2 linked regions of the Blastococcus colisei genome follow. The main gene of each other region encodes a partner of the protein of the gene in region 2 in a complex. Links are inferred from orthologs where the notes say so. Each region holds a gene or a part of one and is shown on either strand. Other genes may lie near its edges.

What was found.
Region 1: the proteins of FHU33_RS22255 (region 2) and dnaN are in contact, whole or in part, in a cryo-EM structure (PDB 8GIZ), measured with the Escherichia coli proteins. The link is inferred for Blastococcus colisei from one-to-one orthologs.

What each region holds. Positions count from the first base shown.
Region 1 is NZ_VFQE01000001.1:62,226-65,414, reverse strand. Bases 30-2,908 are described here. They hold dnaN (DNA polymerase III subunit beta), read left to right. Parts: upstream 30-828; coding sequence 829-1,989; downstream 1,990-2,908. Other genes in these bases: gnd (phosphogluconate dehydrogenase (NAD(+)-dependent, decarboxylating)), read left to right, coding at 2,094-2,908. In the rest of the region: more of gnd, read left to right, coding at 2,909-3,026; DNA replication/repair protein RecF, read left to right, coding at 3,072-3,189. UniProt on the Escherichia coli protein: Confers DNA tethering and processivity to DNA polymerases and other proteins. Acts as a clamp, forming a ring around DNA (a reaction catalyzed by the clamp-loading complex) which diffuses in an ATP-independent manner freely and bidirectionally along dsDNA.
Region 2 is NZ_VFQE01000002.1:581,482-584,831, forward strand. What follows is about bases 261-3,300. They hold FHU33_RS22255 (DNA polymerase III subunit gamma and tau), read right to left. Parts: upstream 2,910-3,300; coding sequence 612-2,909; downstream 261-611. Other genes in these bases: FHU33_RS22250 (acyl-CoA dehydrogenase family protein), read right to left, coding at 261-607; FHU33_RS22260 (SigE family RNA polymerase sigma factor), read left to right, coding at 3,069-3,300. Outside these bases: more of FHU33_RS22250, read right to left, coding at 1-260; more of FHU33_RS22260, read left to right, coding at 3,301-3,350. UniProt on the Escherichia coli protein: Part of the beta sliding clamp loading complex, which hydrolyzes ATP to load the beta clamp onto primed DNA to form the DNA replication pre-initiation complex.

The sequences.
Region 1 (3,189 bases), on a different replicon or contig from region 2:
AGGACGTCGGAGTTGTTTCCCACTGGGTTGTCCACAGCCGTGGAAAGAAGTCGACACCCCCGGAGCCCTCGTCCGGGGCGGTAGCTGCCGGTGGCCGGTCGGTGATCCGCGTCGACTCGTCGAGAAGTTGTCCCCAGGGATGTGCACAGGTTGGGGAGATCTCGTGCCCGACGGGTCACCGCTGGTCACCGAAGCCCGTCGGCCGACCGTGCTGCCGCCGACGCCGATCCGTCCCTGAATCCCGCCCTGACCTGCAGGTATGGCGAACATGCCCCGATCCCGGTCCCGGAGGACCGATCGCCGTCGCCGTCGGGCTGGGCACGACCTGGGGATCCAGCAGGGAGACACGGGGGACAAGGGGTGGACGCCGACCGACGACGGTGAACAACCGTCGAGATGTCCACGTGTCGACAACAGGTCGACGGTGACCGCCCACAATCGGCCAACAGCCGTGGTCGGGACCTGACCTGCACGAACGGCCTCGATCCCCAGCTTCCACACGTGTGATGACGAGGATGAGGGAGTTATCTCGGAGATTCTCGAACCACACTCTGGGTGGGGAAGCTCCGTTCCGGAGCGCAGCCCCGAGCCCTGACCCAGACACGAAGCCAGGCACGAGACCCGCACCGGCGGGCAGCAGATCGGAGTGGGGAGCCTGCGCCGGAAGAGGCGTAACAGCTCATCGAGGGACCGGGGTTTCCCCCGGGGGGACCGCAGCAGGCACGATGAGCACCGCACCGGCACCGGACGCACCTGCGCCCACCTGCCGGTGCACGAGGGCCGTTCCCGCGAGAGGGACGCCGAAGCTGAGCTGGGGTGGGTCGAGAGATGAAGTTCCGGGTGGCACGTGAGGTGCTCGCCGACGCCGTCGCCTGGACGGCACGCAGCCTGCCGCCGCGTCCCTCCGTGCCGGTCCTGGCCGGGATCCTGCTCGAGGTCGACGGGAACCAGCTGTCGGTCTCCGGGTTCGACTACGAGGTGTCCGCCCGCGCCGAGGTCGACGTGAACGCCACCGAGGCCGGCCGCGTCCTCGTACCGGGCCGGCTGCTCGCGGAGATCACCCGGGCGCTACCGCCGCACCAGGTGGACATCACGGCCGAGGGTCCGCGGCTGTCGATCACCTGCGGCAACGCCCGCTTCAGCCTGCCGACGCTGCCGGTCGAGGACTATCCCTCCCTGCCGTCGATGCCGTCGTCGGCCGGGCTGGTCGACAGCGACGTCTTCGCCGAGGCGGTCGGCCAGGTGGCCGTGGCCGCAGGCCGCGACGACACCCTCCCGATGCTCACCGGCGTCCGGCTGGAGATCGAGGACGACCTGATCACCCTGGCCGCCACCGACCGGTACCGGCTGGCGGTGCGCGAGTTCGCCTGGCGGCCGGAGACCCCGGGGGTGTCCGCCGCGGTCCTCGTGCCCGCCCGCACCCTGGCCGACGCGGCCAAGACGCTGACCAGCGGGCCGGAGATCGTGCTCTCGCTGGCGTCCGGCAGCTCCGGCGAGGGGATCCTCGGCCTGTCGGGCAAGGACCGGCAGACGACGACGCGCCTGCTCGACGCGGAGTTCGTGAAGTACCGCGCGATCATGCCCAACGAGTCGAACTCGCACGCCACGCTGCCGGTGGGACTGTTCACCGACGCCGCCAAGCGCGTGGCCCTGGTAGCCGAGCGCGGCACGCCGCTGCGCTGCGAGTTCACCCCCGGGCAGGTCACCCTGCGCGCCGGCGGCAGCGACGAGGAGGGGCAGGCCGAGGAGCGCTGCGACGTCGAGTTCGACGGCGAGCCGCTGACCATCGGCTTCAACCCGACGTTCCTGCTCGACGGACTGGCCGCGGTGCACAGCGAGCGGGCGCGGATGGACTTCACCAGCCCGCTCAAGCCGGCCGTGCTCTCCGGCGTCGAGGAGCCGGCCGCCGACGACGGCCGGCCGGAGAAGCCGGCCGAGCGCAGCGGGAGCTACCGCTACCTGATCATGCCGGTGCGGCTGCCCGGCTGAGCCGCCGGAGCCGGCTCCCTTTCGCGCAACTCCCGGCGAGCCAGCACGATTGAGCCACTTCGCGAACCACCGACCAGGACAGAACGCCGAGAGGGGACGCCGTCGTGCAGTTGGGGCTGATCGGGCTGGGCAAGATGGGCGGCAACATGGCCGAGCGGCTGCGCCGTGCCGGCCACGAGGTGGTCGGCTACGACCGCGCGCCGGGGAAGCGCGACGTCGAGAGCCTGCCCGAGCTCGTGGAGGCGCTGTCCGCGCCGCGGGTCGTCTGGGTGATGGTGCCCTCCGGCGAGCCGACCCGGGCGACCGTCAAGGAGCTGTCCGAGCTGCTCAGCCCGGGCGACGTGATCATCGAGGGCGGCAACTCGAAGTACACCGACGACCAGGTGCACGACGTGATGTGCCGGGAGAAGGGCGTCGGCTACATCGACGCGGGCGTCTCCGGCGGCGTCTGGGGCCTGGAGAACGGCTACGCGCTGATGGTCGGCGGCACCAAGGACGACGTCGCCAAGTCCCAGCCGATCTTCGACGCGCTGAAGCCGCCCGCCCCGCATGACGAGTCGGGCCAGGAGCTGCCGGGAGCAGGGTTCGTGCACGCCGGGCCCGTCGGTGCCGGTCACTTCAGCAAGATGGTCCACAACGGCATCGAGTACGCGCTGATGCAGGCCTACGGCGAGGGCTACGAGCTGCTCGCCGCCGTCGACCTGATCGAGGACGTGCCCGGCGTCATCGCGTCCTGGACGCAGGGCACCGTCATCCGCTCCTGGCTGCTGGACCTGCTGGTCCGGGCCCTGCAGGAGGACCCGGAGCTCGAGCAGATCACCGGTTACGCCGAGGACTCCGGCGAGGGCCGGTGGACCGTCGAGCAGGCCATCGAGAACGCCGTCCCGATGCCGACGATCGCGGCGTCGCTGTTCGCCCGCTTCGTCTCGCGCCAGGACGACTCCCCGACCATGAAGGCCGTCGCAGCGCTGCGGAACCAGTTCGGCGGGCACGCCGTGCGCGCCGTCCAGGCGGAAGAGGCCGAGAAGCCCGCATGACCCGCCGACACCTCTCAGCGGCGTTTATGGCCATAAACGCCACGGGTGCCGTGGGCTGAGGTGTACGTCCGGCACCTGCAACTGGGGTCGTTCCGCAGCTGGGAGCGGGTCGACCTCGCGCTCGGCCCCGGCCCCACGGTGTTCGTCGGCCGCAACGGCGAGG
Region 2 (3,350 bases):
CCAGCTTGGGCAGGTCGCGGGAGACGTCCACCTGGCCCGGCTCGACGAGCAGGATGCTGATCCCCCGGTGCCGTGGCTGCGCCTGCGGGTCGGTCTTCACCAGGGTCGCGATCAGCCCGGCGTGGCGGGCGTTGGTGATCCACGTCTTGGTGCCGTCGACGACGTAGGAGTCGCCGTCCCGGACGGCGCGGGTGCGGATGTCCTGCAGGTCGGAGCCCCCGCTGGGCTCGGTGAGCGCCATCGCGGCACGGACCTCTCCTGTCGCCATCCGCGGCAGCCAGCGCTCCTGCTGCTCGGGCGTGCCGTACGTGGCGAGCAGGCGGGCGACGACGCTGTGGCCGCCCATCGCACCGGCCAGGCTCATCCAGCCGCGGGCGAGCTCAGCCGTGACGAGCGCGAAGCAGCGGGTGGAGACAGCGGACTCGCTCCACCGTGCCGGGACGGCGAGCCCGAAGACCCCCATCTCCTTCATCTGGTCGATGAGCGCGGCGGGGTACTCCTGGGCCCGCTCCAGCCGGCCGGCGTGCGGGCGCACCTCGCGGTCGACCCAGCGCGCGACGGTCTCGACGATCGCCTGCTCGTCCTCGGGGAGGTCGCGCGCGGTCATCGGTTCAGCTGTCCACGGGGCGGGCGCCGAGCTGGGCACGGAGCAGGGACAGCGCCGCCTGCTCCTGGTCGACGACCGGCTCGGGCGCCCCGCCGGCCGCGGCCGAGACGTCGGCTGCGCGCTCGGCCATGAGCTCGCTGGCCTCCGCGGCCTCGGCGGCGCGCGCCGCCTCCCGGGCCTGCTCCGGCGGGACGGCCGGGCCCGAGGCGGTCGCGGCACCCTCGACGACGGCGTCGACCCGCCAGCGGACGCCGAGCAGCTCGTTGAGCGCCTCCCGGATGACGTCCTTGTTCAGGTCGTCGCCCAAGCGCCGGGCCAGCGCCGGCGACGAGGTCGAGAGGGTGAGGACGCCGTTGGTCAGCTGGTGGACCTGGGCGTTCTTGAGCAGCGCCTCGGTGGTGCGCTTGTGCCGCTTGACGACGGCGAGCAGCTCGGGCCACATCCGGCGGACGTCGGTGGTGGTGAGCTCGCCGTCCTCGGCCGCCGGTTCGGGGTTCGCCGAGACCACCGGCGTCGGCTCACCGCCACGCGGCGCGGGTGAGGACTCGGCCGCGGCCCGGGGCGGACCGGCAGCCGGGGCCGCCCCCCGCCCGGCGGCGTCGGTGCGCGCAGCCGCGGCCCGGGCCGCGGCGGGATCGGCGGCGTGCGGCCAGTCCTCGTCGTCGGTGGGCTCGGGCGGGAGCGGGATGTCCGGCTCGCCCGCGACCGCGCGCGGCGGTGTCCGCTCGGCCGGCGGACCAGCCGGCGCGCCCGCTGCTGGTGCGGCCGCTGCTGGTGCGGCCGCGGCAGGTGCGGCGGCCGGCTTGGCCCGGCCCGAGCCCGGCCGCACCGTCTCGGGCCAGTCGTCGGCGGCCGGGGCGGGCGCAGCGGCCGCGGGGGCGGCGGCCGCCGGAGCCTCGCTGCGCCGCGACGGGCGGACGTACTCCTTGCGCGCGCCCGTGCCCGCGGCGGGCTCTGCGGGCGGAACCGACGGTGTAGCGGCCGGGGCTGGCGCGGCCCGCGGTGCCTCGCGGACCGGGGCCGCAGGCGCCTCGCGGACCGGGGCCGCGGGTGCCTCGCGGACCGGGGCCGCGGGTGCCTCGCGGACGGGGGCCGTCGGCGCCTCGCGTACGCCCTCGGGGCGCCCGGCGTGCTCGCCCGCGATGGACATCCGCCGCTCGAGCCGCTCCAGCCGCTGGAGGGTGGCCGCCGCCGAGCCGTCGGTGGCCGGCAGCAGCATGCGGGCGCAGACGAGTTCGAGCAGCAGCCGCGGCGCCGTCGTCCCGCGCATCTCGGTGAGGCCCTCGTGCACGGTGTCGGCCATCCGCGAGAGGGTGGCCGAACCGAGCGCGGAGGCCTGCTGGTTCATCAGGTCCAGCCGGTCCGGCGGGCAGTCGAGCAGGCCGTTGCCACCGGCGTCGGGGACGGCGTCGAGCACGATCAGGTCACGCAGCCGGTCGAGCAGGTCGGTGGCGAAGCGCCGCGGGTCGTGGCCTGCCTCGACGACCCGGTCGACGGCGCGGAACACCGCCGGGGCGTCGTGGGCGGCGAGCGCGTCGATGGTCTCGTCGAGCAGCGCGTCGTCGGTGACGCCGAGCAGCCCGACGGCGCTCTTGTAGGTGACGCCCTCGGGACCCGCGCCGGCGAGCAGTTGGTCGAGGATCGACAGCGAGTCGCGGACCGAGCCGCCACCGGCGCGGACCACCAGTGGGTAGACGGTCGGCTCGACGGTCACCCCCTCGGCCTCGCAGGTCTTCTCCAGCAGGCCGCGCAGCGTCGTCGGCGGCACCAGCCGGAACGGGTAGTGGTGGGTGCGCGAGCGGATGGTCGGGAGGACCTTCTCCGGCTCGGTGGTCGCGAAGACGAAGACGAGGAAGTCCGGCGGCTCCTCCACCACCTTGAGCAGGGCGTTGAAGCCCTGCGTGGTGACCATGTGCGCCTCGTCGACGATGTAGACCTTGTAGCGGCTGCTCACCGGTGCGAAGAAGGCGCGTTCCCGCAGGTCACGGGCGTCGTCGACACCACCGTGGCTGGCCGCGTCGATCTCCATGACGTCCAGCGAGCCGGGCCCGTCGGGCGCCAGGGCGATGCACGACTCGCACACGCCGCACGGCGTGGACGTCGGCCCCTGCTCGCAGTTCAGCGATCGGGCGAGGATCCGCGCCGACGACGTCTTGCCGCAGCCGCGCGGGCCGCTGAACAGGTAGGCGTGGTTGATCCGGCCGCCGTCCACCGCGTTCATCAGCGGGGTGGTGACGTGCTCCTGCCCGACCACCTCGGCGAAGGTCGCCGGGCGGTACTTGCGGTAGAGAGCCAGGGCCACGCCGCGAGGTTACGTGGCCCCACCGACGCTCCGACGGACGTTCCGGATTCGCAGTGGACGACGGTGCCGGCACCCCGTTATGAGACCGATACATACCGGTATGGGGCGGCACCGGTACCTCGACGCGTCCTCCTCATGAGACCGACCACCGGAGGAGCGATGACCGACCACAGGGACGCGGAGTTCACCGACTTCGTCGCCGACCACGGCGGGCAACTGCTGCGTACGGCGTGCCTCGTCACGGGGGACGCCCATCTCGGTGAGGACCTGCTCCAGACCGCGCTGGCCAAGGCCTACGGGTCATGGGCCACGGTGCGCGACGCCGACCACCCGGTCGCCTACGTCCGCCGGCTGATGATCAACGCGCACCTGAGCTGGCTGCGCCGGTTAACCAACACCGAGCGGGTCCTCGAGACCTTCCCGGACGTCGGCGGCGGCGAC